Regions from separate parts of the Streptomyces sp. BBFR25 genome, predicted to be linked through region 2. Evidence: predicted binding sites of a transcription regulator. Region 2 holds the regulator's gene; the other holds the start of a gene.

Region 1 (10,999 bases), 1.2 Mb from region 2:
GGTGGTCACGGGCGATGACGACCTTCTCGTCCTCGGTGTAGCCGTCGAGGCGGACCAGCTCCATGCGGTCGAGCAGGGCCTCGGGGATGGCCTCCAGGACGTTGGCGGTGGCGAGGAAGACCACGTCGGACAGGTCCAGCTCGACCTCCAGGTAGTGGTCCCGGAAGGTGTGGTTCTGGGCCGGGTCCAGGACCTCCAGCAGGGCGGCGGCCGGGTCGCCCCGGAAGTCGGAGCCCACCTTGTCGATCTCGTCGAGCAGGACGACCGGGTTCATGGACCCCGCCTCCTTGATGGCCCGCACGATCCGGCCGGGCAGCGCGCCGACGTACGTGCGCCGGTGGCCGCGGATCTCGGCCTCGTCGCGGACGCCGCCGAGGGCGACGCGGACGAACTTGCGGCCCATCGCGTGGGCGACGGACTCGCCGAGGCTCGTCTTGCCGACGCCGGGCGGGCCGACCAGGGCCAGTACGGCACCGCCGCGCCGGCCGCCGACCACGCCGAGGCCCCGGTCGCCGCGCCGCTTGCGCACGGCCAGGTACTCGGTGATGCGCTCCTTGACGTCCTTCAGGCCCGCGTGCTCGGCGTCGAGCACGGCCTGGGCGCCCTGGATGTCGTAGGCGTCCTCGGTGCGCTCGCTCCACGGCATCTCCAGGACCGTGTCGAGCCAGGTGCGGATCCAGGAGCCCTCGGGCGACTGGTCGGAGGACCGCTCCAGCTTGTCGACCTCCTTGAGCGCGGCCTCGCGGACCTTCTCCGGCAGGTCGGCGGCCTCGACCCGGGCGCGGTAGTCGTCGGACTCCTCGCCCTCCTGCTCGCCGTTGATCTCGCGCAGCTCCTTGCGGACGGCTTCGAGCTGGCGGCGCAGCAGGAACTCGCGCTGCTGCTTGTCGACGCCCTCCTGGACGTCCTTGGCGATGGTCTCGGCGACGTCCTGCTCGGCGAGGTGGTCGCGCAGCTGCTGCGTGGCGAGCTTCAGGCGGGCGACCGGGTCGGTGGTCTCCAGCAGCTCGACCTTCTGCTCGGTGGTGAGGAAGGGCGAGTAGCCGGAGTTGTCGGCGAGCGCGGACACGTCGTCGATGGCCTGGACCCGGTCGACGACCTGCCAGGCGCCGCGCTTGCGCAGCCATGCGGTGGCGAGGGCCTTGTACTCCTTCACCAACTCGGCGACCTGGCCGGGCAGCGGATCGGGAACGGTCTCGTCGACCCGGGTGCCCTCGACCCAGAGCGCGGCGCCCGGGCCGGTGGTGCCGGCGCCGATGCGCACCCGGCCCCGGCCGCGGATCAGGGCGCCGGGGTCGCCGTCGGCCAGGCGGCCGACCTGCTCGACCGTGCCGAGCACGCCGGTGGCGGCGTGGGTGCCGTCGATGCGCGGGACGAGGAGGACCCGGGGCTTGCCGGGCTCGGACCTGGCGGCGGCCTGGGCGGCCTCCACCGCGGCCCGTACCTCGGCGTCGCTCAGGTCCAGGGGGACGACCATTCCGGGCAGGACCACTTCGTCGTCGAGCGGCAGCACGGGCAGGGTGAGCGGTGTGAAGGCGGCGGACTCAGCAGCCATGATCTCCCCTTCGGCAGTCAAGTTGAGTTACATCGACTCAATGAAAGGGAGCCTCGGATTGTTCCCCAAGGGTTGTTCGCTCTGAGCGATCAAGCTCCGCGGGTCGCGACCCGCCTCTCGGACAGCACCGTCGCAACGGCCCGCATTCCTCCGCCGGGGGGTGCCAGGATGGGCCGATGCCCCTCACTACCCACGACTCCCCCGAGGCCCCCGAGGTGCTGGACCGCCGCGAGGGTCCGTACGGCGAGGTGGTCCTGCGCCGGCACGGGACGCTGCTGCAGATCATCGCGAACGGCTGCTTCCTGATGGACACCTCCGACGGGCGTTCGGAGCGGCGCCTGGTCGACGCGGCGGCCGACGCGCTGGCCGCCACCGGCGGGCGGACCGCGCCGCACCTGCTCATCGGCGGGCTCGGCGTCGGCTTCTCCCTGGCACACGCGGCCGCCGACCCCCGCTGGGGCCGGATCGCGGTCGTCGAACGCGAGGCCGCCATCATCGACTGGCACCGCACGGGACCGCTGGCCGCGCTCTCCGCCGACGCGCTGGCCGACCCCCGCGCGCAGATCGTCGAGGCGGACCTGGTGGGTTACGTCAATGAGACATCCGACACGTACGACGCCCTGTGCCTGGACATCGACAACGGCCCCGGCTGGACCGTCACCGAGGGCAACGACGGGCTGTACGCACCGGCCGGACTGGCAGGCTGCGCACGCCTGTTGAGGCCCGGCGGGGTGCTCGCCGTATGGTCCGCGCAGCCCTCTCCGGAATTCGAAGAAACCTTGCGTAATGCCGGTTTCCAGCAGGTGCGTACCGAAGAGATCCCCGTTGCCCGGGGCGTTCCGGACGTCGTGCACATCGGCGTCGGGCCTGGATAGCAAAGGCGCGGTGACTCCCCGTACGCTGCTGCCCTGACGCGGATCATTCAAGCGTCAAGCGCAGTCATGGGATCACCCCACGGATTCCGGAAAGCACACCTCAGGGGCGGGCGATGGAGCAGACACAGACCTCCCACAACGGCACGGCCACCCAGGGCGCCCAGCGTCGGGTGCTGGTGGTCGAGGACGATCAGACGATCGTGGACGCCATCGCGACCCGTCTGCGCGCCGAGGGGTTCCTGGTGCAAACGGCGGGCGACGGTCCGTCCGCCGTCGACACGGCCGAGGCATGGCAGCCCGACCTGCTGATCCTCGACATCATGCTGCCCGGCTTCGACGGCCTGGAGGTCTGCCGGCGCGTGCAGGCCCAGCGGCCGGTGCCGGTGCTGATGCTCACCGCGCGCGACGACGAGACGGACATGCTGGTCGGTCTCGGCGTGGGCGCCGACGACTACATGACCAAGCCGTTCTCGATGCGCGAGCTGGCCGCCCGCGTGCACGTGCTGCTGCGGCGGGTGGAGCGGGCCGTGGTGGCCGCCTCGACGCCGCGCAGCGGCATCCTGCGCCTGGGCGAACTGGAGATCGACCACGCGCAGCGCCGGGTGCGGGTGCGCAGCGAGGACGTCCACCTCACCCCCACTGAGTTCGACCTGCTGGTCTGCCTGGCGAACACCCCGCGCGCGGTGCTCTCCCGCGAGCAGCTGCTCGCCGAGGTGTGGGACTGGGCGGACGCCTCCGGCACCCGGACCGTGGACAGCCACATCAAGGCGCTGCGCCGGAAGATCGGCGCCGAGCGCATCCGCACCGTGCACGGCGTGGGCTACGCGCTGGAGACGCCGACGCCATGAGCCGAGGACGGGAAGCCGCACGCAGGAGCCCCGGCTCCCGGCACTCGGGGGAGCCCTGGGGCGGCGTACGCCCGTTCTCGATCAAGACCAAGCTCGGCGCGCTCGTCGTCACGTCGGTGCTGATCACCACCGGCCTGTCGGTGATTGCGGTGCACACCAAGACGGAGCTGCGCTTCATCACGGTGTTCTCGATGATCGCCACGCTGCTGATCACGCAGTTCGTGGCGCACTCGCTGACCGCGCCGCTGGACGAGATGAACGCGGTGGCCCGGTCCATCTCGCACGGCGACTACACCCGCCGGGTGCGCGAGAACCGCCGCGACGAGCTGGGCGACCTGGCCGTCACCATCAACCGCATGGCCGACGACCTGGAGGCCCAGGACCTCCAGCGCAAGGAGCTGGTGGCGAACGTCTCGCACGAGCTGCGCACCCCGATCGCGGGCCTGCGCGCGGTGCTGGAGAACATCGTCGACGGCGTCACCGAGGCCGACCCGGAGACCATGCGCACCGCCCTCGGCCAGACCGAGCGGCTCGGCCGGCTGGTGGAGACGCTCCTTGACCTCTCCCGCCTGGACAACGGCGTCATACCGCTGCGCAAGCGGCGCTTCGAGGTGTGGCCGTACCTGTCGGGCGTGCTGAAGGAGGCCAACATGGTCGCCTCCGCGCGCGCGGGCATCGCCTCCGGTTCCGGCAGCCACACCCGCACCGACGTGCACCTGGCACTGGACGTCTTCCCGCCGGAGCTGACCGCGCACGCCGACCCCGAGCGCATCCACCAGGTCGTCGCCAACCTCATCGACAACGCCGTCAAGCACAGCCCGCCGCACGGCCGGGTGACGGTCAGGGCGCGGCGCGGGGAACTGCCCGAGTCCCTGGAGCTGGAGGTGCTCGACGAGGGGCCCGGCATTCCGCGCTCGGAGTGGCGCCGGGTGTTCGAGCGGTTCAACCGGGGTTCGGTGTCCCGGCCGCACGGTCCGGGCAGCGACGGCGGCACCGGTCTGGGCCTCGCGATCGCACGCTGGGCGGTGGATCTGCACGGCGGCCGGATCGGCGTGGCCGAATCCGAGCGGGGCTGCCGGATCCTCATCACTCTTCCGGGCCTGCCGTCGACGACCGGTTGACGTAGGGTTCGAAGCGGAGCGTCAAGATCCACTGCATCCGCGCTGGCGGACACGTGTGATCAGGCACGGACCCGCGTTTTCGTGGCGCCGGGTCCCGGTCTCCCGATCCCTCACACAGCAGAACCTCGCTTGTTTCCCGCCATTTCCAGCGCCGAAACGCGGTCTGTGATGTGACTTACGCGACGATGAACGGGCCCAGCCTGACCTTCCGGGGCCGGTAGGCGTAGCCTTGATTCCCGCTGTCCACCATCTTGTGAAGAAGCGGAAGAGGGCGGTTCTCGCCGTGTCGCCACAGTCCCCCAGTAACTCGAGCATCTCGACCGACACCGACCAAGCGGGCAACGCGGGCAAGAACCCCGCGGCCGCGTTCGGTGCCAATGAGTGGCTCGTCGACGAGATTTATCAGCAGTACCTCCAGGATCCGAACTCCGTGGACCGAGCCTGGTGGGACTTCTTCGCCGACTACAAGCCCGGAGCGGCGGCGCAGCCCGCGCCCTCCGCCGTGACCACGGACTCCGGCAGCACGCCACCGGCCGCCCCCGCCCCACCGGCGCAGGCCCCCGCCCCGGCCCAGCCGAAGGCGGCGGCGCCCGCTCCCGCGCAGCCCGCCGCGCCCGCGCAGCCCGCACCCGCCGCTCCGGCGGCGAAGCCCGCCGCCGCGCCCGCGCCGGCCAAGCCCGCCGCCAAGCCTCAGGCCAAGGCCGCCGCGCCCGCCAAGGACGGCGACGCCGCCCCCGAGGGGCCCGAGCTGGTCACCCTGCGCGGCCCGGCCGCCGCGGTCGCGAAGAACATGAACGCCTCGCTGGAGCTGCCGACGGCCACGTCCGTGCGCGCCGTCCCGGTGAAGCTGCTGTTCGACAACCGCATCGTCATCAACAACCACCTCAAGCGCGCCCGGGGCGGGAAGATCTCCTTCACGCACCTGATCGGGTACGCGATGGTGCAGGCCATCAAGGCCATGCCGTCGATGAACCACTCGTTCGGCGAGAAGGACGGCAAGCCGACCCTGGTCAAGCCGGCCCACATCAACCTCGGCCTCGCCATCGACCTGGTCAAGCCCAACGGCGACCGCCAGCTGGTCGTCGCGGCGATCAAGAAGGCCGAGACGCTGAACTTCTTCGAGTTCTGGCAGGCCTACGAGGACATCGTCCGTCGCGCCCGCGACAACAAGCTGACGATGGACGACTTCACCGGCGTCACGGTCTCGCTGACCAACCCCGGCGGCCTCGGCACCGTCCACTCCGTGCCGCGCCTGATGCCCGGCCAGTCGGTCATCCTGGGCGTCGGCTCCATGGACTACCCCGCGGAGTTCCAGGGCACCAGCCAGGACACCCTGAACAAGCTCGGCATCTCGAAGGTCATGACGCTCACGTCGACCTACGACCACCGGGTCATCCAGGGCGCCGCCTCCGGCGAGTTCCTCCGCCAGGTCGCCAACCTGCTCCTGGGCGAGAACGGCTTCTACGACGAGATCTTCAAGGCGCTGCGCATCCCCTACGAGCCGGTCCGCTGGCTCAAGGACATCGACGCCTCGCACGACGACGACGTCACCAAGGCGGCCCGCGTCTTCGAGCTGATCCACTCCTACCGGGTCCGCGGCCACGTCATGGCCGACACCGACCCGCTGGAGTACCAGCAGCGCAAGCACCCCGACCTGGACATCACCGAGCACGGGCTCACCCTGTGGGACCTGGAGCGCGAGTTCGCGGTCGGCGGCTTCGCCGGCAAGTCCCTGATGAAGCTGCGCGACATCCTCGGCGTGCTGCGCGACTCGTACTGCCGCACCACCGGCATCGAGTTCATGCACATCCAGGACCCGAAGCAGCGCAAGTGGATCCAGGACCGCATCGAGCGCTCGCACACCAAGCCGGAGCGCGAGGAGCAGCTGCGCATCCTGCGCCGCCTGAACGCCGCCGAGGCGTTCGAGACGTTCCTGCAGACCAAGTACGTCGGCCAGAAGCGGTTCTCCCTGGAGGGCGGCGAGTCCGTCATCCCGCTGCTCGACGCGGTCATCGACTCCGCGGCCGAGTCCCGCCTGGACGAGGTCGTCATCGGCATGGCCCACCGCGGCCGGCTGAACGTGCTGGCCAACGTGGTCGGCAAGTCGTACGCGCAGATCTTCCGCGAGTTCGAGGGCAACCTCGACCCGAAGTCGATGCACGGCTCCGGCGACGTGAAGTACCACCTGGGCGCCGAGGGCACCTTCACCGGCCTGGACGGCGAGCAGATCGCGGTCTCGCTGGTCGCCAACCCCTCGCACCTGGAGGCGGTGGACCCGGTCCTGGAGGGCGTCTCGCGCGCCAAGCAGGACATCATCAACAAGGGCGGCACGGACTTCACCGTCCTGCCGGTGGCGATCCACGGCGACGCGGCCTTCGCGGGCCAGGGCGTGGTGGCCGAGACCCTGAACATGTCGCAGCTGCGCGGCTACCGCACCGGCGGCACGGTCCACGTCGTCATCAACAACCAGGTCGGCTTCACCGCCGCCCCCGAGTCCTCGCGCTCCTCGATGTACGCCACCGACGTGGCCCGCATGATCGAGGCCCCGATCTTCCACGTGAACGGCGACGACCCGGAGGCCTGCGTCCGCGTGGCGCGGCTCGCCTTCGAGTTCCGCCAGGCGTTCAACAAGGACGTGGTGATCGACCTCATCTGCTACCGCCGCCGCGGGCACAACGAGACCGACAACCCGGCCTTCACCCAGCCGCTGATGTACGACCTGATCGACAAGAAGCGCTCGGTGCGCAAGCTGTACACCGAGTCCCTCATCGGTCGCGGCGACATCACCCTGGAAGAGGCCGAGCAGGCGCTCCAGGACTACCAGGGCCAGCTGGAGAAGGTCTTCACCGAGGTCCGCGAGGCCGTCTCGCAGCCGGCGTCCGCGGAGCCCTCGGAGCCGCAGGCGGAGTTCCCGGTCGCCGTGAACACCGCGATCAGCGCGGAGACCGTCAAGCGCATCGCCGAGTCCCAGGTCAACATCCCCGACCACATCACCGTGCACCCGCGGCTGCTGCCGCAGCTGCAGCGCCGCGCGGCGATGGTCGAGGACGGCACGATCGACTGGGGCATGGGCGAGACCCTCGCCGTCGGCTCCCTCCTCCTGGACGGCGTCCCGGTCCGGCTGACCGGCCAGGACTCGCAGCGCGGCACCTTCGGCCAGCGTCACGCGGTCGTCATCGACCGTGAGACGGGCGACGAGTTCACCCCGCTGCTGTACCTGTCCGAGGACCAGGCCCGGTACAACGTCTACAACTCCCTGCTCTCCGAGTACGCGGTGATGGGCTTCGAGTACGGCTACTCGCTGGCCCGCCCGGACGCGCTGGTGATGTGGGAGGCGCAGTTCGGCGACTTCGTCAACGGCGCGCAGACGGTCGTGGACGAGTTCATCTCCTCGGCCGAGCAGAAGTGGAACCAGACGAGCGGCGTGACGCTCCTGCTCCCGCACGGCTACGAGGGCCAGGGCCCGGACCACTCCTCGGCCCGCCCGGAGCGCTTCCTCCAGCTCTGCGCGCAGAACAACATGACGGTCGCGATGCCGACCCTGCCGTCGAACTACTTCCACCTGCTGCGGTGGCAGGTGCACAACCCGCACCACAAGCCGCTGGTGGTCTTCACCCCGAAGTCGATGCTGCGCCTGAAGGCGGCGGCCTCGAAGGCGGAGGAGTTCACGACGGGCCAGTTCCGCCCGGTCATCGGCGACGACTCGGTCGAGGCGTCCGCGGTGAAGAAGGTCGTCTTCTGCGCCGGCAAGGTCTACTACGACCTCGACGCCGAGCGGAAGAAGCGCGGCGTGACGGATACGGCGATCATCCGCATCGAGCGCCTGTACCCGCTGCCGGGTGCCGAGCTCCAGGCGGAGATCGCCAAGTACCCGAACGCCGAGAAGTACCTGTGGGCCCAGGAGGAGCCGGCGAACCAGGGTGCCTGGCCGTTCATTGCGCTCAACCTGATCGACCACCTGGACCTGGCGGTCGGCGCCGACGTCCCGCACGGCGAGCGCCTGCGCCGCATCTCGCGGCCGCACGGCTCGTCCCCGGCCGTCGGCTCGGCCAAGCGGCACCAGGCCGAGCAGGAGCAGCTGGTGCGTGAGGTCTTCGAGGCCTGAGCCCCGCACCGCCCGACCGACCGAAGAGGCCGGCCCCCGTCCGCGGGGCCGGCCTCTTCGGGTGGTTGCCCGGCGTCTCAGCCGAGGTAGGGCTCGAAGTCCCAGTACGGGCGGGTGCGCTGACGGGCGGAGAGGGTGTGCGGATGCTGGGCGCCGAGCGTCCGGGTCAGGCCCAGCAGCCCGTCCTCCTCCAGCTTTCCGGCCTCCTCGTGCTCCCGGGCCGCCCGCAGGTCGGCGGCGAGGGCGACCTGGCATGACAGCGTCAGCGGATGCTCGGCGCCCAGTGAGCGCTGCGCCCGGCGCACCGTGTCCCGGCCCAGCTCCACCGCGTCGGCGATCCGCCCGTTGAAGTTGCGCGCGCCGGATGCGCACAGGGCGCAGCCGAGCACCCAGGGGTGGTCGGGGCCCAGGGTGGCGGTGAGTCCGGCCAGGGCCGACTCGAACATGGACATGGCCTCGGCCCGCTCACCGGCCGCCTGCATGATCAGCCCGGTGTTGGCGAGCATGCCGGTGGCGACGGGGTGGGCGGGCCCGAGCAGCGCCCGGTACCCGGCCTCGGCCTCCTCGATCAGCTCGCGGGCGTGGGCGAGGTCTCCGTGTTCGCGCAGGTAGTTGCCGTAGTTGGTGATGAAGTTCAGGGTGCGGTAGTGCTCGCGGCCGTGCACCTGGGCCAGCTCTTCGAGCAGGCTCTCCATCGAGGGGCCCACGTCCTGGTACCCGCCTTCGCGGCAGCGGCACATCACCAGGTGGGTGCGGGCGCCCAGGGTCTGCGGGTGCTGCGCGCCGAGCACCTGCACATGGAGTCGGACCACCGGTTCCTGCCGGGCCATCGCCTCGCGGTAGCGCCCCAGCAGCCGCAGGTCGTGCGTGACGGCGATGGCGGAGTTGAGCGTGCTGATGTGCCGGACCCGCAGGACGCTCTCCCGGCTGCCGAGGTTCTGCAGGTCGAGTTCGTAGGCGTCCGCGTACCGGCCCAGCAGGCGCAGGCTGACCCCGAGGTTGTGGCGGGCGCGCAGCGTGACGGGCTCGTGGGTGCCGAGCAGTCCCCCGGTGCCGTCCAGGACCTCCTGCTGGAGCTGGTACGCCTCGTCGTAGCGTCCCAGGCTGCGCAGCGAGCTGGCCATGGAGTCCTGGGCGGCCAGTTCGGCGAGCATGTTGGTGTTGGATGCGGCGCGCAGCCGCTCCAGCACGGACCGGTCGAGTTCGTACGCCTCCCGGAACCGGCCGCTGGCCTGCACCAGGTTGCTCTCCTGCGCCGTCAGGTCGAGCATCGGCTGGGACAGCGGCGGAAGCACCTTGGCCCAGCGGTCGCGGATCCGCTGGGCCAGGGCCAGGCCGGTGGTGTACTCGCCGCTGCGGACGCAGTAGCGCAGGCTGTTGAGCACCGCCTCCTGGACGCGTGGCCGGGTGCTGTCGAACGCCCCCGAGGGTTCGAGGTGCGGCAGCAGTTCGGCGTACCGCGGCCAGTTCCGGCTGTCGAGGGGGTTGCCCGGGTCCGCCTCGGCGAGCAGGGTGCGTACGGCCTTGCGGTGGGTTTCGCGGCTGTCCGCGCCGATCAGCTTGGTGATGATGTCGTGGACGAGCCGGTGCATGTGCACCGACTCCTGGTGGGGCCCCATCTCGACGCCGACCGGTCCCCGGGTCTCACGGGTGAGCACGGAGTAGTTCACCAGCGTGTCCAGGGCCCGCGTCCAGGCCGGCAGGTCCGCCGTCATCCACCGCAGCTCCTCGGGGAGGTCGGCGTGCGGGTAGGCGCGGATGAGCCCGAGCGGAATGCGGCCGGGCGCGAACGAGGTGCACAGGCCGAGTACGTCGAGGGCCTGCGGCTGCGCCCGGCGCAGCCGGTTGAGCAGTATCGACCACGAGGTCATGGAGGACTGCGGGAACCCCTCGCCGGTCACGGGCTCGTCCACGGTGGAGAGCCGGCGCTCGCGCACCATCCGCAGGTACTCGGGCACCTCCATCCGGGACTCGCCGAGCCAGGAGGCCGCCTGCACCAGCGGCAGCGGTACGTCGCCGAACTCGGCGGCGACCTCGTCGGCCTCCGCGGCGGTGATGTGGGCGGCCCGGCGCATCAGGTAGCCGACGGACTCGGCGCGCACGAAGGCCGGCACCTCCAGGACCTCGGCCCGCTCGCTCCACCCGCGGTTGCGGGAGGTCACCAGGACGTGACCGGCGCCCTGCGGGAGCAGGGTGTCGGCGCCCGCGGTGTCGTCCCAGCCGTCGAAGACGATCAGCCACTTGGCGTGCGGATCCCCGCGGCGCAGCGCGTTGCGTACGGCACGGATGCGCTCGCCCGGTTCGCTGCCGCTGCGCAGCCCGAGTTCGACCGCGAGTTCGCCGAAGCGGTCGCGCTGGATGTTGCGGTCGTCGGAGTTGACCCACCAGACGACGTCGTAGTCGGTGCTGAAACGGTGCGCGTACTCGGTCGCGAGCTGGGTCTTGCCGATGCCGGACATGCCGAGCAGGGTGCAGACGGCGGCCCCGCGCTCGGC
Region 2 (10,999 bases):
CAAGCCGCCCTATCACCATCACCAGACCGCCATGGCACGGGACCAGGAATTCCTCAACCGCGGCGGTCGCATCCGCGCCCTCTACCAGCACACCGTCCGCACCGCTCCGTACATCCTCGCGCGATACGAGCAACTGACGGGTAACGTCGAGGCTCGGACACTGGACGAAATAACCGAACGCCTCATTGTCGTGGACCACACGGTCGCCTTCATCCCCGCCAGCCCGGACCGCACCCTCGCTCTCGAAGTCCGCCATCCCGCCCTGCTCACCCACTTCGTCACGACCTTCGACCGCCTCTGGCGCCTGGCTACTCCCATGTTTCCCAGGGCCGTCCAGCGTGAGTCCCTCAACGGCATCACCCCCCGCCAACGCGCCATAGCCGCCCTCCTCGTCGAAGGCCACACCGACAGCGACATCGCCGACCGCCTCGGCATGAACGTCCGCACCGCACGCGTCCACATCGCCAAACTCGCCGCCACCCTCGGCAGCGAGAGCCGGGCTCAGCTCGGGTATCTCATCGGGCAGTCGGGGATTCTCGATCAGGAAGGATGACGGGGGCCGGAGCGCCGCGCGGGGAGCCGTCCAGGCCGGCCTGGGCGATGCGGACGCCCAACTGCGTGCGGCTGGCCGCGCCCAGGGTTTCCGAGAGGCGGGCGATGTGCGCGCGGGCCGTGCGGACGCTGATGCCGAGGCGTTCCGCGATCACCGCGTCCTGGTGACCCTCGGCGAGCAGCGCCGCGATGGACTGTTCGCGGTGGGAGATGCCCTCGATGCCGGTGTCGGGGAGGGGCGCCGTGAGGGGGATCGCCAGGCGCCACAGGCGTTCGAAGACCGTGACCAGGTAGGCGATCAGGGCCGGGTGGCGCAGTTCGAGGGCCATCGTGCGGTCGGTGTTGGCGGGGATGAAGGCGACGGTGCGGTCGAAGAGGATGAGGCGGTCGATGACCTCGTCCAGGGTGCGGGCCTCCACCGCGTCACCCATGAGTTCGAGGTAGTTGAGCAGGCCCTGCCCGTGCCGGGCCACGTGTGTGTACAGGTCCCGCATCCGCACCCCGCGCCCGCGCAGCGCCAGCGCCCGGTGCAGCCCCTCGGACAGCTCGTGCTCGCGCCGGATGCCGCCGGGCTGGACGGTGAGCACCTCCGTCGTGCAGGCCTGCGTCGCCTCGTCCATCGCGGCCTGGATGCGGGACAGGCCGTCGAGGACCCGGATCGCCGTGCTCTCGGTGCCGGCCGGGGTCTGGAGCAGTCTGCCGAGGCCCGCGTACCACTCGAAGGCCTCCACGGCCGAGCCCACCCGCCGCTGACTGGCGCTGACCTCGTCCTGGACCCCACGCAGCAGCCGGGTCATGACCTCCTGCGGGGAGGTCGGCACCAGCCAGTCCATGTCGTCGGGGTCGGGGTGCAGCAGGGCGAGTTCGAGGAGACAGGGCACCGGCTCGGCGTCGCGGCGCGGTATCCGGCCGCGTCGCACGGCCCGGGAGTACACGCGGTCCCCTGCCGCGCACAGCCGCTCGGCCCCGTGCGGGTGCTCCTGAGCCCCGTGCCCGGCCATCGCCCATCCCACCCCCGGTTCCGGCTCTTCCGCAGCGCAACTATGCGCGGCCCGGACCGGCTCCGCAACACGGCTCCGCCCCGCACGGGGAAGGAGAGGGACCGGTTTCGGCCGGAATGCCGGGGCGGTGGGACGGGCAGGACACGCGGGCTACTTCAGACCCAGCTCCGCGCACGCGTCCGCGTACTTGGCGGTGCAGATGTCGGTGACCTTGTAGAAGCCGTCCGCGACGACCGTCTCCTCGATGTTGGCCTTGGTGAGGGCGACGACGGGGACGAGCTGCGCGGGAATGCCCTTCTGGGTGGGGCTGTCGACCTTGTCGCGGGCGAGCGCCTCGAACTGGATGTCCCGGCCCTGGACCCGCGCCACGGCCATCTCCGCGGCGTTCTCGGCCTCCTGCGGATAGGACTTGTACACGCTCATGTACTGCTCGCCGGTGACGATCCGCTGCACCGCCGCGAGTTCCGCGTCCTGGCCGGTGATCGGGGGCAGGTCGGTGACGCCCGCGTCCTCCAGGGCCTTGATGATGCCGCCCGCCATGCCGTCGTTGGCGGAGTAGACACCCGCGATCTTGTTCTTGCCGATCTTCTCGATGGCCTCGGTCATGTTCGCCTCGGCGTTCTCCGGCTTCCAGTCCTTGGTGTCGAAGGACTGGGCGATCGTCACCTTGCCGTTCAGCTCGGACAGCGCGCCCGCCTTGAACTGCTTGGCGTTCGGGTCGGTGGACGAGCCGTTCATCATGACGATCTTGTCGGAGCTGGACGGGTCGCCGCCGAGCGCCTCGACGAGGGAGCGGCCCTGGACCTCGCCGACCAGCTCGTTGTCGAAGGAGATGTAGGCGTCGATCGGGCCCTCGGCCAGCCGGTCGTAGGCGATGACGGGGATGCCGGCGTCCTTCGCCTTCTGCACGGACTCCCCGATGGAGTGCGCGTCGACCGCGTCCAGCACGATCACGTCGACCTGGTCCTCGATCATCTGCTGCATCTGGTCGGCCTGCTTGGTGGCGCTGGCCTCGGCGTTGGCGTACTTGACGATGCCCTCGTCCCGGGTGAGTTCGCCGATCTTCTTCTTGAAGAAGGGGTAGTCGAACTGCTCGTAGCGCGTGTTCTCCTTCTCCGGGAGCAGCAGCCCGACCAGGAGGTCGTTGCCCTTGCTCGGGCTCGCGGCGTCACTGCTGTCCGAGGCACCCAGCACGCCGCAGGAGGCCAGCGAGAAGGTCATCAGGGACGCGGCCACGGATATGGCGGTTCGACGGGCACGGCTGCTCACTGCGCTAGACCTTCCGACACACGGGTGTAGTTGGTACCGAGGTGACCCAGGTGAAGGAAGCCAACGCTGTCTTCACCAAATCGTCAAGAAGTACTAGACCAATGAGACAGCACCGTTGTGAACAAGCCCCGGAGGACGAGTGCGTCCTCCGGGGCTGCCGATGCCGTTTTCCCTTGTACCGCCTGTCAGTCCGAGGACTGACCGTGGCGCTTGGGCCGCCAGACCACCAGGGCGCTGGTCTGCTGTACCTCTTGGTAAGGAACCAGGTCACGGCGGTACGACGCGTGCACCGCGGCCTCGCGCTGGCGCATCGCCGTGGCCGCGCCGTCGAGGGCGGCGGCCAGCTCGGCCGCGCGGGCCTGCAGCTCGGCGACCTGGTTCTCCAGTTCGATGATGCGCTTGATTCCGGCCAGGTTGATACCCTCGTCCTGCGACAACTGCTGGACCTGTCGGAGCAGTTCGATGTCGCGGGCCGAGTAGCGCCGGCCCCGGCCGGCCGTGCGGTCCGGGGAGACCAGGCCGAGACGGTCGTACTGGCGCAGGGTCTGCGGGTGCAGGCCGGAGAGCTGGGCCGCCACCGAGATGACGTAGACCGGGGTGTCCTCGGTCAGTTCGTACGGGTTGCGTCGACGACCGTCCATTCCGTCAAGCTCCCTTCGCGGCCTGGAACAACTCCGCCCGCGGATCCTCGTCCGCGGTCGCCTCGCGATACGCCTCCAGTGCGTCACGAGCCTTCCCCGTCAGATCCTTCGGAACACTCACCTCCACGGTGACCAGGAGGTCGCCGCGGGTGCCGTCCTTGCGGATCGCGCCCTTGCCCCGGGCCCGCATGGTGCGGCCGTTGGGCGTGCCCGCCGGCAGCTTCAGCGTGACGGGCGGACCGCCCAGGGTCGGGACCCGGACCTCGCCGCCGAGGGCCGCCTCGGCGTAGGTGACCGGGACGGTGACGGTGAGGTTGTCGCCCCGGCGGCCGAAGACGGGGTGTTCCTTGACGTGTACGACCACGTACAGGTCGCCCGCCGGGCCGCCCCGCTCGCCCGGCGTGCCCTTGCCGCGCAGCCGGATGCGCTGCCCGTCCGACACCCCGGCGGGGATACGGACCTGCATCGTCCGCGAGGACTTGGCGCGTCCGGAACCCTTGCAGACCTCGCAGGGGTCCTCGGCGATCAGGCCGCGGCCCTTGCAGTCCGGGCACGGGTCGGTGAGCGAGAAGCCGCCGCCCGAGCCCCGGGCGACCTGCCCGGTGCCGACGCAGGTCGGGCACACGCGCGGCGTGCCGTTCTTGTCGCCGGTGCCCGAACAGGCCTTGCAGGGCGCCTGCGAGGACATGCGCAGCGGGACCGTCGCGCCCTCGATGGCCTCCGTGAAGCTGAGCGTGACCTCGGACTCGATGTCCTGGCCGCGCCGCGGCTGGGTCCGCGTGCCCGCGCCGGGGCCACCGGCGCCGGTGCGGTTGAACAGGCCCCCGAAGACGTCGCCGAGGCCGCCGCCGAAGCCGCCGGCGCCCTGGCCCCCGCCCTGGGCGCCGCCTCCGAAGAGGTCGCCCAGGTCGAAGTTGAAGGTGCCGCCGCCGCCCGCGCCCGGCCCCGGGCGGAAGCCGCCGTTGCCGAAGAGGGCGCGGGCCTCGTCGTACTCCTTGCGCTTCTTGGGGTCACCGAGGATGTCGTTGGCCTCGGAGATCTCCTTGAAGCGCTCCTCCGCCCTGACGTTCCCCTTGTTGGCGTCCGGGTGGTTCTCGCGGGCGAGCTTCCGGTACGCCTTCTTGATCTCGGCCTCGGTGGCGTCCTTGGGGACGCCGAGAACCTTGTAGTAGTCCTTCTCGATGAAGTCCTTCGTGCTCATCCTCGACGTCCCTCCTTCCTCGGCTTCCTCGTCACTTCAAGCTCAGCCCTCGTCCGGGCCACCGCTCTCCTTGGTCCCGGCGTCGTCCTCCGCGTCGGCGGCGTCCTGTCCCTCGGCGCCGGTCTCGGCCGGCTTGACCGTCTGGGCGCCCGGCTGCGGCTCGGCGACCGCCACCCGCGCGGGGCGGATGGTGCGTTCGCCGATCCGGTACCCGGGCTGCAGGATCGCCACGCACGTCGTCTCGGTGACGTCCGGCGCGTAGGAGTGCATCAGGGCCTCGTGGATCGTCGGGTCGAAGGGCTCGCCCTCCTTGCCGAACTGCTGCAGGCCCAGCTTGGCGACCGTGGTCTCCAGCGACTCCGCGACGGACTTGAAGCCGCCGACCAGTTCGCCGTGCTCCCGGGCGCGCCCGACGTCGTCGAGCACGGGAAGCAGCTCGGACAGGAGGTTCGCGACGGCGACCTCCTTGACCGCGACGCGGTCGCGCTCCACCCGGCGGCGGTAGTTCTGGTACTCGGCCTGGAGGCGCTGGAGGTCCGCCGTGCGCTCGTTCAGCGCGGTGCGCACCTGGTCCAGCTGGGCCACCAGGCCCGCGTTCTCGCTCGCGTCCCCGGCCGGGGCCGCCCCCTCTTCGGAGGCGGCCTGCGGCTCGGCGTCGTCAGGGGTGGCGCCGGAGGGGACGTCGGGCTTCTCGTCAAAACCCGGGGTCTCCTCCGTCACGCGGCACCGTCCTTGCGCTCGTCGTCCACGATCTCGGCGTCGACGACGTCGTCGTCGGCACCCTTGCCCTCGGCACCGGCGTCGGCACCCGGGGCCTCGCCGCCGGCGGCCTGCGCGCCCTGGGCGTCGGCGTACATGGCCTGGCCCAGCTTCTGCGAGACGGCGGCGACCTTCTCGGTGGCGGTGCGGATCTCGGCGGTGTCCTCGCCCTTGAGCTTCTCCTTCAGCTCGGCGACGGCACCCTCGACCTCGGTCTTCACCTCGCCGGGGACCTTGTCCTCGTTGTCCTTGAGGAACTTCTCCGTCTGGTAGACGAGCTGCTCGCCCTGGTTGCGGGACTCGGCGGCCTCGCGGCGGGCGTGGTCCTCCTCCGCGTATTTCTCGGCCTCCTGGCGCATCCGGTCGACCTCGTCCTTCGGCAGCGAGGAGCCGCCGGTGACGGTCATCTTCTGCTCCTTGCCCGTGCCCAGGTCCTTCGCGGTCACGTGCATGATGCCGTTGGCGTCGATGTCGAAGGCGACCTCGATCTGCGGGACGCCGCGGGGCGCCGGCGGCAGACCGGTCAGCTCGAACATCCCGAGCTTCTTGTTGTACGCCGCAATCTCGCGCTCGCCCTGGTAGACCTGGATCTGCACGGAGGGCTGGTTGTCCTCGGCGGTGGTGAAGATCTCCGAGCGCTTGGTCGGGATCGTCGTGTTCCGCTCGATCAGCTTGGTCATGATGCCGCCCTTGGTCTCGATACCGAGGGACAGCGGGGTGACGTCGAGGAGCAGGACGTCCTTGACCTCGCCCTTGAGGACACCGGCCTGCAGGGCGGCGCCGATGGCGACGACCTCGTCCGGGTTGACGCCCTTGTTGGCGTCCTTGCCGCCGGTCAGCTCCTTGACCAGCTCGGCGACGGCGGGCATACGGGTGGAGCCACCGACGAGAACGACGTGGTCGATCTCGGACAGCTGGATGCCGGCGTCCTTGATGACGTTGTGGAACGGCGTCTTGCAGCGCTCCAGCAGGTCGGAGGTCAGCTGCTGGAACTGGGCGCGGGTGAGCTTCTCGTCCAGGTGCAGCGGGCCCTCGGCGGACGCCGTGATGTAGGGGAGGTTGATCGTGGTCTCGGTGGACGAGGACAGCTCGATCTTGGCCTTCTCGGCCGCCTCGCGCAGGCGCTGGAGCGCCATCTTGTCCTTGGCAAGGTCCACGCCGTGGCCGGACTGGAACTGCTTGACCAGGTAGTCGACGACGCGCTGGTCCCAGTCGTCACCACCGAGGTTGTTGTCACCGTTGGTGGCCTTCACCTCGACGACACCGTCGCCGATCTCCAGCAGCGAGACGTCGAACGTACCGCCACCGAGGTCGAAGACCAGGATGACCTGCTCGTCCTTGTCCAGGCCGTACGCCAGCGCGGCGGCGGTCGGCTCGTTGACGATGCGCAGGACGTTGAGGCCCGCGATCTCACCGGCCTCCTTGGTGGCCTGGCGCTCGGCGTCGTTGAAGTACGCCGGGACGGTGATGACCGCGTCGGTCACCTTCTCGCCCAGGTAGGACTCGGCGTCCCGCTTCAGCTTCTGCAGCACGAAGGCGCTGATCTGCTGCGGGTTGAAGTCCTTGCCGTCCAGGTTGACCTTCCAGTCGGTGCCCATGTGGCGCTTGACCGAGCGGATGGTCCTGTCGACGTTCGTGACCGCCTGGCGCTTGGCCACCTCGCCGACGAGCACCTCACCGTTCTTGGCGAAGGCGACGACGGACGGCGTGGTCCTGGCGCCCTCGGCGTTGGTGATGACGGTGGGCTCGCCGCCCTCCAGAACGCTGACGACGGAGTTAGTCGTGCCCAGGTCGATGCCGACCGCACGTGCCATGGTGAATAACCTCCAGCTGACTTGAGTGGAACAGGCTCAAGTGTGCACGACACCCGGCGATGGGTCAACAGAGGTGAGTCGAGCGGACTCAACTCTTATCCGTTCCTTACACGCAACGGCGCTCTGACCTGCACGTTCTCAGCACTCGTGGCCTGGCGAACCGGAAAAATCACCCCCGCTCGACCCGCTCCCGCTCCCGCGACCGCTCCCCGCCGGAGCCGGGGCGGCCCGTACACCCGTACCCGCAGCAGCCCCAGCATCCCGGCGGCCGATCCGCCCGCCACCCACAGCACCGCGAGGCCGCCCACCCGGCCGGTGTGCACCAGTACCCCCACGAGCACCGCGCACAGCGCGGCCCCGCCGAGGACCACCACCGCACCCTGCGCGGTGAGCCCGAGCCGCCGCAGCCGGTGCGCGAGGTGGTCGGGCCCGCCGCGCGCCAGGGGCCGTCCGGCCAGCCGGCGCGAGAGGAGGACCAGGACGGCGTCGGTCACCGGCACGGCGGTCAGCGCGCACAGCACCCCCACCCCGCCGCCGGTCTCGTACCCCGCCCGCACGGACACCGCGGCCCCGGCGAGCAGGAAGCCCATGAAGAGCGACCCGCAGGCGCCGAGCGCGATCCGCGCGGGGTGCCAGTTGTGCAGCAGGAACCCGGCGAGCGCGGCGGCCAGCACGAGGAGCAGCACCGCGGGTCCGTCCATCAGTCCCGCCGCCGCGCAGGCGCCGATCCCGAAGGCGGTCACGACGCCCACCGTGCCGGCCACCCCGTCGGCATGGTCGAGCCCCCGGAAGGCGGCGGCGACCAGCGCCACCCAGCCCACGGCGACCGCCCCGGCCACCGGCCCCGTCTCGCCGTACGGCACCACGCAGGCCGCCGCGACGGCCGTACCGGCCAGGAGCCACCGCCGCCGCAGGCGCCAGACGTCGGCCGCCAGGCCCAGCACGGCGACGGCGGACGCGGCCGCCAGGAGCCGGACGGCCACCGGACCGAGCGGTACGACGCCGGACCGGTCCCCGGCCCAGGCGACCAGCCCGGTGACGAGGACGACGGCCACCCCGCCGAGCAGCGGGACGGGCCGCCGTCGGCGCCGGTCTACGAGGCCCAGCCGCAGGGCGGGCGCCCGCAGCAGTGCGGCAAGGACGGCGGCGAGGAGGAAGGAGGCGGTGGCGGCGGCGATCCCGTAGAGCACGAGCACAAGCTATGCCGAATATCACCTTTTGTGACGATTCGCACCGACGGACCGGCGTGGCGCCGCACCCCTCCCGCCCCCGTACGGGACCGGTGGGGTCAGGGTTGCCTCAGCGACGCAGATCACCGCACGTCCGACTACAGTGCGGCGGAGGATGGGGGTACTCTCAGACGAACTGAATAAGTTACCGCTTAGTAATACCGCCCCCTCGTAACCTCGCAGGCCCGAGGAGCCCCCAAATGCAACTCGCCGCGATCATCGTGTCGCTGGTCCTGATCGTGGTCGGCGTCGCACTGTTCGGCCGCGCCGTCCTGCAGATCTACAACTACATGCGGCTGGGCCAGCCCGTACCGGCCGGAACGCGGACCAACGACCCCGTGGACCGCACCGTCACCGTGGTCAGGGAGTTCCTCGGCCACACCCGGATGAACCGCTGGGGCATCGTCGGTGTGGCGCACTGGTTCGTCGCGGTGGGCTTCTTCTCCCTGCTGCTGACCATCGTCAACGCCGTCGGCCAGCTCTTCCAGGCCGACTGGATCCTGCCGGTCATCGGCGACTGGGCGCCGTACAACGTCTTCGTCGAGTTCATCGGCACGATGACGGTGCTCGGCATCCTGGTCCTGATCGTCGTCCGGCAGCTGAGCCACCCGCGCAAGCCGGGCCGCAAGTCCCGCTTCGGGGGCTCCAACTTCGGCCAGGCGTACTTCGTCGAGGCCGTCATCCTCATCGTCGGCGTCTGCATCTTCATGCTGCACGCGCTGGAGGGCGCCCTCCACCACGTGGACGGCTACGAGGCGTCGTTCTTCATCTCGTACCCGGTCGTCTCCGCGCTCCAGGACGTGGACCTCGGCACGCTCCAGAACCTCGTCTACTTCTTCGCCGGGCTGAAGATCGCGACCTCCTTCATCTGGATGATCACGGTCGCCCTGAAGACCGACATGGGCGTGGCCTGGCACCGCTTCCTGGCCTTCCCGAACATCTGGTTCAAGCGCGACGCGAAGGGCGGCACCGCGCTCGGCGCCCTGCTGCCGATGACCTCGGGCGGCAAGCCGATCGACTTCACCGACCCCGGTGACGACGACGTCTTCGGCGTCTCCCAGGTCGAGCAGTTCTCCTGGAAGGGCCTGCTGGACTTCTCCACCTGCACCGAGTGCGGCCGCTGCCAGTCGCAGTGCCCCGCCTGGAACACGGGCAAGCCGCTCTCCCCCAAGCTCCTGATCATGTCCCTGCGCGACCACGCGCACGCCAAGGCCCCCTACCTGCTGGCCGGCGGCGGCAAGACGATGGAGGGCGAGGAGAAGGCGAGCGAGGAGCAGCTCGCCGGTGTCCCGGCCGCCGCTCTGGCCGAGGCCGAGCGCCCGCTGATCGGCACGCTCGAGGAGAACGGCGTCATCGACCCGGACGTCCTGTGGTCCTGCACCACCTGCGGCGCCTGCGTCGAGCAGTGCCCCGTCGACATCGAGCACGTCGACCACATCGTCGACATGCGCCGCTACCAGGTCATGATCGAGTCGGCGTTCCCGTCCGAGGCGGGCACGATGCTCAAGAACCTGGAGAAGAAGGGCAACCCCTGGGGCCTGGCGAAGAAGCAGCGCCTGGAGTGGCTCAAGGAGCTGGACTTCGAGGTCCCGGTCGTCGGCAAGGACATCGAGGACCTCACCGAGGTCGAGTACCTGTACTGGGTCGGCTGCGCCGGCGCCCTGGAGGACCGCGCCAAGAAGACCACCAAGGCCTTCGCCGAGCTGCTCCACATCGCGGGCGTCAAGTTCGCGATCATGGGCGGCGACGAGAAGTGCACCGGTGACTCCGCCCGCCGCCTCGGCAACGAGCCGCTGTTCCAGGAACTGGGCATGGAGAACGTCATGTCCCTCAACGCCGCCTTCGGCGAGGAGATGGACGACGACGGCAAGGTCACCGAGGAGTCCCGCAAGCCCAAGTCGGCGAAGAAGATCGTCGCCACCTGCCCGCACTGCCTCAACACCCTCGGCAACGAGTACCCGCAGCTCGGCGGCGACTACGAGGTCATCCACCACACCCAGCTGCTCCAGCACCTGGTGGACGAGGGCAAGCTGGTCCCGGTCACCCCGGTCGAGGGCATCATCACCTACCACGACCCCTGCTACCTGGGCCGCCACAACAAGATCTACACGCCCCCGCGCGAGATCATCGCCGCCGTCCCGGGCGTCCGGAACGAGGAGATGCACCGCCACAAGGAGCGCGGCTTCTGCTGCGGCGCCGGTGGCGCGCGGATGTGGATGGAGGAGCGGATCGGCAAGCGCATCAACAACGAGCGCGTCGACGAGGCCCTGTCCGTCAACCCGGACATCGTCTCCACCGCCTGCCCGTTCTGCCTGGTCATGCTCACCGACTCGGTCAACGGCAAGAAGAACGACGGCAAGGCCAAGGAGTCCATCCAGGTCGTCGACGTCGCCCAGCTGCTGCTGGACTCCGTCAAGACCCCGGCCGACCCGACCGGCGAGCCGGAGCCGGAGAACGAGCCGACGCCGGAGCCGGTGAAGTAGCCGCCTGCCGCCCGTCCGACACCCCCTGGTCCCGTCCGGACCCGGGGGTG

What was found. The regulator HspR, encoded in region 2, represses chaperone genes until heat shock. The targets are predictions, from matches to a motif close to TTGAGNNNNNNNNNCTCAA.
Region 1: a site for HspR is predicted at 1,578-1,596, ahead of lon (endopeptidase La). Genes of this name have one in related genera too.

Annotation. Positions count from the first base shown of each region.
Region 1 covers NZ_CP172447.1:5,663,276-5,674,274, reverse strand. The annotation lists gene lon (endopeptidase La) at 1-1,555, opposite strand, end outside; gene ACGH52_RS25990 (hypothetical protein) at 1,732-2,430, shown strand; gene ACGH52_RS25985 (response regulator transcription factor) at 2,544-3,278, shown strand; gene ACGH52_RS25980 (cell wall metabolism sensor histidine kinase WalK) at 3,275-4,399, shown strand; gene ACGH52_RS25975 (multifunctional oxoglutarate decarboxylase/oxoglutarate dehydrogenase thiamine pyrophosphate-binding subunit/dihydrolipoyllysine-residue succinyltransferase subunit) at 4,683-8,504, shown strand; gene fxsT (FxSxx-COOH system tetratricopeptide repeat protein) at 8,582-10,999, opposite strand, start outside.
Region 2 covers NZ_CP172447.1:4,481,214-4,492,212, reverse strand. The annotation lists gene ACGH52_RS20455 (LuxR C-terminal-related transcriptional regulator) at 1-553, shown strand, start outside; gene ACGH52_RS20450 (LuxR C-terminal-related transcriptional regulator) at 516-1,553, opposite strand; gene ACGH52_RS20445 (substrate-binding domain-containing protein) at 1,704-2,822, opposite strand; gene ACGH52_RS20440 (heat shock protein transcriptional repressor HspR) at 3,008-3,463, opposite strand; gene dnaJ (molecular chaperone DnaJ) at 3,468-4,664, opposite strand; gene grpE (nucleotide exchange factor GrpE) at 4,707-5,384, opposite strand; gene dnaK (molecular chaperone DnaK) at 5,381-7,237, opposite strand; gene ACGH52_RS20420 (MraY family glycosyltransferase) at 7,333-8,427, opposite strand; gene ACGH52_RS20415 (heterodisulfide reductase-related iron-sulfur binding cluster) at 8,667-10,949, shown strand.